One region of the Sorangium sp. So ce1014 genome, then DNA from elsewhere that is predicted to be linked to it. Evidence: predicted binding sites of a transcription regulator. Region 1 holds the regulator's gene; the other holds the start of a gene.
What was found. The regulator HrcA, encoded in region 1, represses chaperone genes, less so after heat shock. The targets are predictions, from matches to a motif close to GNTAGCACTCNCCNNNGGNGAGTGCTANC.
Positions count from the first base shown of each region.

Region 1 (3,741 bases):
ACCTCGACGATGTCGTGCACGCGCAGGATCCGGCTGAAGTCCGAGAGCGCGAGCGCGAGGCGGCAGTCGAAGACGTCGTTCGGGTTGTCCGCGCGCCGGTGGGCCGGCAGCGCCGTCCGGTAGAGGACCCCGCCGACCCCCTGCATCAGCCGCACCGGCGCGAGCACCCCCGGCGCGCGCGGCACCGGCTCGAACGCGATCTTTCGCCGCGCGAGCGCCGCGCGGCACTGCTCCGCGCTCATGGCCGCGTAGCGCGCCGACGGGTGCTTCGCCCAGTCCTGATGGAACCGCACCTTCGGCTTGCCCTGCGCGCTCGGCGCGATGGCGAGCGGGCCGAGCGCGAGGGCGAGCGCGGCGGCGGTGGCGGCGTGACGTACGGACGGCATCGTTGCGGGGTCGGCCTCGCGCGGGCAGGCGAAGCGCCCGCTGGAAGGAAGGAGGCGGAAGGCTGGAGGCGTCCGCGGGTGGCGCGGGGCGCCGCAGGATTGCGCGCGGCGGCTGCGCCCATCCTACCGCGCCATTTGACCGGGCCGCGCGATCGCCTCAAAATAGCTCGCATGCGCATTCGTGGGCCCGGCGCCTCCTCGCGCCTCTTGACGTATGGGAGCGAAGGCCCGGCCCGCACGGCTTCCCGGTTCGGGCGGTCCCTGGGCCAGGTAGCCACAGCAGCGCACGCATGCGCCGCCAGCAGTTGACATGGGAGAATTTTCCAATCGCGCTCGAAAGATCCTTTTCGCGGCGGTCACCGAGTTCATCGCGACGGGCGACCCCGTAGGCAGCAGGACGCTTGCGCGGAAGTACGGGCTCGATCTCTCGGCGGCCTCGATCCGCAACGTGCTCGCGGACCTCGAGGAGGCCGGCTACCTCCACCAGCCGCACACCTCTGCAGGGAGGATCCCGACCGACCGCGCGCTCCGGTTGTTCATCGACGCGCTCGTCGAGCTCCGGTCGGTCTCCCCCGAGCAGCAGGCCGAGCTCAGCGCCAGGTTCACCGAGATCTACACGGTGGCGAGCGATCCGCTCCGCGAGACAGGGCGTTACCTCTCGGAGCTGTCCGGCGCCGCGGCGGTCGTCGCGGCGCCGCGGGCGGAGATCCGCGCCCTCTCCCAGCTGCGCTTCATCTCGACGAAGCCGGGGCAGCTGCTCGCCGTGCTCGTCTTCGCCGACGGCTCGGTCGAGAACCGCTTCCTCTCGATCGGCGAGTCGATCAACGAAGGGGAGCTCAACCGGATCCACAACCTGCTCGCCGACGTCATCGAGGGGCGCACGCTGGGCGAGATCCGGGACCTCTTCGCGCGCCGCCTCGCCGATGAGCGCCTCCAGATCGACGCGCTGAGGCGCCGCGCCTTCGAGCTCGGCAGCCAGGCGACGGCCGACGTGACGCGGCGGAGCCAGGTCGTCATCGAGGGGCAGAACCGCCTGATCGATCTGCCCGAGTACGCGGACGTCGACCGGCTCAGGAAGCTGATGAGGGCGCTCGAGGAGCGCGAGGAGCTCGTCGATCTGCTCGACCGCACCCTCGCCGCCGGCGCGGGCGAGGTCACCGTCTTCGTGGGCAGCGAGGCGGGCGATCTGGGCGGCGGCCAGCTCAGCCTCGTCGCCGCGCCGTACATGGAGAACGGGCGCGTCGCCGGGACCGTGGGCGTGCTCGGCCCGACGCGGATGGACTACGCGAAGGTGATGCCGCTCGTCGACGCCACCGCCGCGGCCATGAGCGAGGCGCGCGGCAAGGTCAAGTAGCGCCCTTCCGGCGCGCCTCGCGGAGCCGATCGAGCACCTCGTCGAAGTCGGGGGGCGGCGGCGCCTGGAACCGCATCGGCCGGTCGTCTGCGGGGTGATCGAAGCCGAGCTCGGCCGCGTGGAGCATCAGCCGCGGGGCAAGGATCTTCGGCGCGCGGTAGTCCCGCACGTAGACCGTCTCGCCGACGAGCGGGTGTCCGGCCTCGGCGAGGTGGATGCGGATCTGGTGCGTGCGCCCCGTCTCGAGGCGGCAGGCGACCAGCGTCACGCCCGCGGCGCCGGTCCCGTCCTGCGGCCCCCGGAGCGTCTCGATCGGCTCCACGTGCGTCACCGCGAGCTGCCCCTCGCGCCGCCCTCCTCTCGCCGAGCCGCGCAGCCCGTCGCCCCGATCCTCGATGAGGTAGCTGCGGTAGGTGCCGCGCGGGACGGCGCCGTGCGCGAGCGCCAGGTACTGCCGGTGCATCGCGCGGACGCGGAGCTGCTGCGCGAGGTGCTTCTTCGCGGCGAGCGTCCGCGCGAAGACGAGCACCCCGCTCGTCCCCTTGTCGAGGCGCTGCACCACGCCGAGCGGCGCCCGTCCGCGCAGGCGATCGCGCCGGGCCAGCACCTCCCGCACGAGCGCGTCGAGCGTCGCGGCCTGCTCCGCGGGGTCCTCGTCGCCGTAGGGGATGGTGCTCACCCCGGCGGGCTTGTTCACCACCACGACGCTCGCGTCCGCGTAGATCACGAGCTCGCTCTCGAGCTTGCGCCGCCGCACCGTCTCGGGCCGCGGCGCGTGCAGGCGGACCTCGATCGGCTCCCCGCGGAGCACCCGCCGCCGGGCGCTCGTCGTCACCGCGTTCCCGACCAGCACCTTGCCGGTCTCGATCAGCCGGCGCGCGTCGGACCACGAGACCGAGGCCAGCACCCGGACGGCCCCGTCGAGAGGCCGCCGATCGAGCTCTGCCGGCACCGTCCAGCGGCCATCCTGTGGGGGTCGGACCGGGGCGGTCGAGTCGGCGCCGATCGGTTCGGCGTCCTGGATCTGGGGCGGCGGAGCGGGAGCGGCGGGTTGTAGCGGGCGCATGAGAGCTCGTTGGGGGCGCCTCGGCTCCGCCCACCGGCGTGGGGCCGGCCTCTACCGGCGCGGAAAACGCACATCCGCGGGGCTCGCGAGGCGAAAGACACCGCGAATGTTGACACATCGCGCGACGGGGGCCGAAGATATCCGAGCCGTCATCGCTTTCTCGCCATCTGAGAGGAGACCCGTTCGTGGCCAGCACCCTTCTCGCCGTAGACGACAGCGTGACCATGCGCAAAGTGCTCGAAATCACCTTTGCGGGTCAGGATTTCCGCGTCGTGACGGCGAGCAGCGCCGACGCTGCGCTGCAGAAGCTCAAGAGCGATAAACCCGACCTGGTGATCGCCGACATCACGCTCGAGCCGAAGAACGGCTACGAGCTGTGCAAGGCGATCAAGCAGGCCTCACCGGCGACGCCCGTCCTGATCCTGTCGTCCAAGCAGAACCCGTTCGATCCCGCGAAGGGCTCGAGCGTGCAAGCCGACGACCACATGGACAAGCCGTTCGACACCCAGCAGATGATCGACAAGGTCAAGAAGCTGCTGGCGTCGCGCGGCGAGGCGAAGCCCGCCGCCGCCGCGGCTCCTGCGGCGGCGACGCCTGCGCCCGCGCGCACGCCCGCTGCGGCGCAACCTGCCGCCGCGGCGCAGCCCGCGGCCACGAGCCCGCTCCAGCGCGCGAAGACGCTCATCTACACGCCGAACGCGCCCGCCACCAGCGCCGCGCCGGCCCAGGCCTCGGTCAAGACGGCCCCGGGCGGTGCGGGGAGCGTGCCGGTCACGACGACGATGGCGTTCTCGCCGACGCCGGTGTCCGGCGTGCCGAAGACGGCGTCCGGGCCCGCGGCGGTGGCCGCCACCGCCTCGGCGCACGTCAACGGCCAGATGGCGAGCAAGCTCGAGGGCCTCGGGCTCACGTCCGAGCAGGTGGACGCCGTGATG
Region 1 covers NZ_CP150356.1:14,286-18,026, forward strand. The annotation lists gene WME75_RS00045 (hypothetical protein) at 1-386, opposite strand, end outside; gene hrcA (heat-inducible transcriptional repressor HrcA) at 697-1,740, shown strand; gene WME75_RS00055 (RluA family pseudouridine synthase) at 1,733-2,806, opposite strand; gene WME75_RS00060 (response regulator transcription factor) at 2,992-3,741, shown strand, end outside.

Region 2 (3,741 bases), 4.3 Mb from region 1:
GGCCGGCCGTCGGACGTGTCGCTCTTCAGCCGCTTGCAGATCTCCCAGCCGCTCATGCCGGGCATCATCACGTCGAGGATCACCAGGTCCGGCTGGTGCTCGCGCGCGAGATCCCAGGCGGAGTCGCCCTCGGAGGCCTCGATCACGGAGAAACCCAGGTTCCTCAGGTGACGCGCAACGAGGCTCAACATCGCCGGTTCGTCTTCGGCCACCAGCACACGGGGCGGCATCATGCTCGCGGAAGGCATCGTGGATGCGGATGAGAGTACGTGCGCGCGAACCGGTCAAGAGAGAACGATCCCGCGGCCGCGACGGGCGCTCGGAGCCGTCCCCCCAAGGACGCCCCGAGCGCCGGCGAGGACGCGATCAAGCGGCTCGCGCGAGGGCTATCTTTTCCGTCTGCCCCGCCGCGTAGAAGCGTCGAAGCGCGGCGAACAGCTCGGCGTGCCGGCCGCGGCGGGCAAACTCGGCCTCCAGCCGGCCCGCGAACCGCGCCGCGAGGTCGTTCGCGATCCGGTAGCGATCGCCGGTCTCCGTGCCCGGGGGATCCATGAAGGTGACGCGCTCGAACAGGTGGGCGCGGATCCGCGCGGCGCGCTCGGGCTCGAAGCACGCGGGCCCCGGTGGAGCGACCTCGCGGCGGCGCCGGAGCGGCGGGCCCGGAGGCTCCACCTCCTCGGCCAGGCCGCCGTGGACGAGCAGCACGTACTTGTCCACCTCGGCCTGGAGCTCGAGCTCGAGCTGGGTCGCCGGGAGCTCCCTGCGCGCCCGCTCGGCCACATAGATGAAGTGGCTCACCCCCTCGACGATCTGGCAGATCTCGTCGAACGTCCCCTCTCGCCCCCGCGTGATCGCGCGGCGGGGCAGGTGCAGCGCCACCTCGATGTCCCCGTCCGCGTGCCGGATCAGCAGCGCTTCGCGCGCCCTTCCGTCCGTCGGCCGGATGAAATCGTCGACGGCGGGCGCGTCGTCGAGCGCGTAGGTGCGCGCGAGGTGCTGCTGGATCCGACCGGGGAAGGTCGCGCCCGGCATCAGTTGAGCCCGCCCGTGCCACGGCCCGGCACGATCCCACGCGCCCCGAGCTCCTCGGCGAGGCGGCTGGAGCCGGTGCGGACCCAGCGCTCGTACAGCCGGAGCACCGAGCGCTCGTCCCGAGCACCGGACGCGAGCGTGCCGTCGGCCACATCGTTCAAGACGCTCACGAAGCGCTCGAATTTCTCGGCCATCTCCGAAAGGACATCCGGGCCCTGGCCGACGCGCGCGTTGAGGCGCAGCATAGCGGCGGCATGGTGGTAGGCGGTCGACCCGACCCCGACCACGTAGCCGCGATCGACGCCCTTGAGCTCGATGTGGCCGCCGAAGAAGCCGACCACATAGAGGACGCCGTCGCCGAGGTTACGCAGCCGGCGGAAGCGCTCGGCTCCGGAGGCCTCCAGGGCATCGCGCAGGAGAAAGGTCAGGGGTTGGTTGAAGGCGGACTCGGCGTGCTCGTCCGGGTGAGCGAAAGCACAAAGCAGGCTGACCAGGTAACTCGACGCCGCCTCGGTCGCGGCGACGTTCCGAACTCGGAGCGCCTCGTCCACAACCTCTTGGAAGTAGCGGGTCATGCTCGGGGACACAGAGATCGCTTGGCTCACGGGGGCACCTCACCTGCGCGGGCGCCCTGGATACCGACGTAACCCGGGCCACCGCGCGCTCAGGCCAACCAGACACGTCCTGTCGGCCTCCATCGGGCTGGAGACCGTGAGGGCGTCGCGTCACGCTGCTGCCGCATTTCCGCCCTCATAGGCTCACTCTAGCCGATGACCCTGACCGAGCCCAGCCTGACGCCCCGCACCTTTCCTTGGGATCTTCAGCATTTACAGCCACCCCAGCGCCTGGCTGCCAGCCCGCAAAGTGCCGGACTGGCCCGCGCTTGACACCCCGGAGAGGGTGGCTATCTTCCGCGCGCTCGCTAGCACTCCCATGAGGTGAGTGCTAGCAAAGTGCCCAGACTGCAATCGTATGGGACCTTGCGGCAGCTCAGGCGGGCTGTCTGGGTCCCGCCGTCTCGAGGGACGCGGCCGCTCGTCCCCGGAGGATTCGCAAGATGAAGATTCGACCGCTCCAGGACCGCGTGATCGTTCAGCGCGTGAAGGAAGAAGAGAAGACCAAGGGGGGTCTCTACATCCCGGACACGGCGAAGGAGAAGCCGATCGAGGGCACGGTCATCGCCGTCGGCAACGGCAAGGTCGGCGAGGACGGCACCGTGCGGAAGCTCGACGTCAAGGAGGGTGATCGCATCCTCTTCGGCAAGTACTCGGGCACCGAGGTGAAGATCGACGGCGAGGAGCACCTCATTCTCCGCGAGGACGACATCCTCGGCGTGATCGAGAAGTGACGCGGGCGACAGCAGGAACTTAGGAGAGACACCATGGCAGCCAAAGAAATCATCTACAACGAGTCCGCCCGCAGCATGATCCTCGCGGGCGTCAACGCCCTCGCCGACGCGGTCAAGGTCACCCTCGGCCCGAAGGGGCGCAACGTCGTCATCGAGAAGAGCTTCGGCTCGCCGACGGTCACCAAGGACGGCGTCACGGTCGCCAAGGAGATCGAGCTCGAGAACCGCTTCGAGAACATGGGCGCCCAGATGGTCCGCGAGGTCGCCTCGAAGACGAGCGACATCGCCGGCGACGGGACGACCACCGCGACCGTGCTCGCCCAGGCGATCTACCGCGAGGGCTCCAAGCTCGTCGCGGCCGGCCACAACCCGATGGAGATCAAGCGCGGCATCGACAAGGCGGTCGAGGCGATCGTGGCGCACCTCCACAGCACGGCCAAGCAGACGAGGGACGCGAAGGAGATCGCGCAGGTCGGCACGATCAGCGCGAACGGCGACGAGACGATCGGCAAGCTCCTCGCCGACGCCATGGAGAAGGTCGGCAAGGAGGGCGTGATCACGGTCGAGGAGGCCAAGAGCTCCGACACGACCCTCGACGTGGTCGAGGGCATGCAGTTCGACCGCGGCTACCTCTCGCCGTACTTCGTGACCGACCCCGAGGCCATGAAGGCGAACCTCGAGGACGCCTACATCCTCATCTCGGAGAAGAAGATCTCCAACATGAAGGACCTGCTCCCCGTGCTCGAGGCGATCGCCAAGAGCCAGAAGCAGCTCCTCATCATCGCCGAGGACGTCGAGGGCGAGGCGCTCGCGACGCTCGTCGTGAACAAGCTCCGCGGCACGCTGCACTGCGCGGCCGTGAAGGCGCCGGGCTTCGGCGATCGCCGCAAGGAGATGCTGAAGGACATCGCGACCCTGACGGACGGTCAGGTGATCGCGGAGGAGCTCGGCCTCAAGCTCGAGAACGTCACGATCAGCGATCTCGGCCGCGCCAAGACGGTCATCATCGACAAGGACAACACCACGATCGTCGGCGGCCAGGGCAAGAAGGACAAGATCAAGGCCCGGCAGCAGGAGATCCGCGCCCAGATCGAGAACACCACGAGCGACTACGACCGCGAGAAGCTCCAGGAGCGGCTCGCGAAGCTCGTGGGCGGCGTCGCGGTGGTCAAGGTCGGCGCTGCGACCGAGACCGAGATGAAGGAGAAGAAGGCCCGCGTCGAGGACGCGCTCCACGCGACCCGCGCGGCCGTCGAGGAGGGCATCGTCCCGGGCGGCGGCGTGGCGCTCATCCGCGCGCAGAGCTCGCTCGAGAAGATCCAGGTCAACGACGAGCAGCGGTTCGGCGTGAACATCATCCG
Region 2 covers NZ_CP150356.1:8,238,770-8,242,510, forward strand. The annotation lists gene WME75_RS31080 (response regulator transcription factor) at 1-248, opposite strand, end outside; gene WME75_RS31085 (hypothetical protein) at 367-1,032, opposite strand; gene WME75_RS31090 (hypothetical protein) at 1,032-1,637, opposite strand; gene groES (co-chaperone GroES) at 2,090-2,380, shown strand; gene groL (chaperonin GroEL) at 2,414-3,741, shown strand, end outside.
Region 2: groES (co-chaperone GroES) is a predicted target of HrcA. The motif match lies at 1,954-1,982, and genes of this name have one in related genera.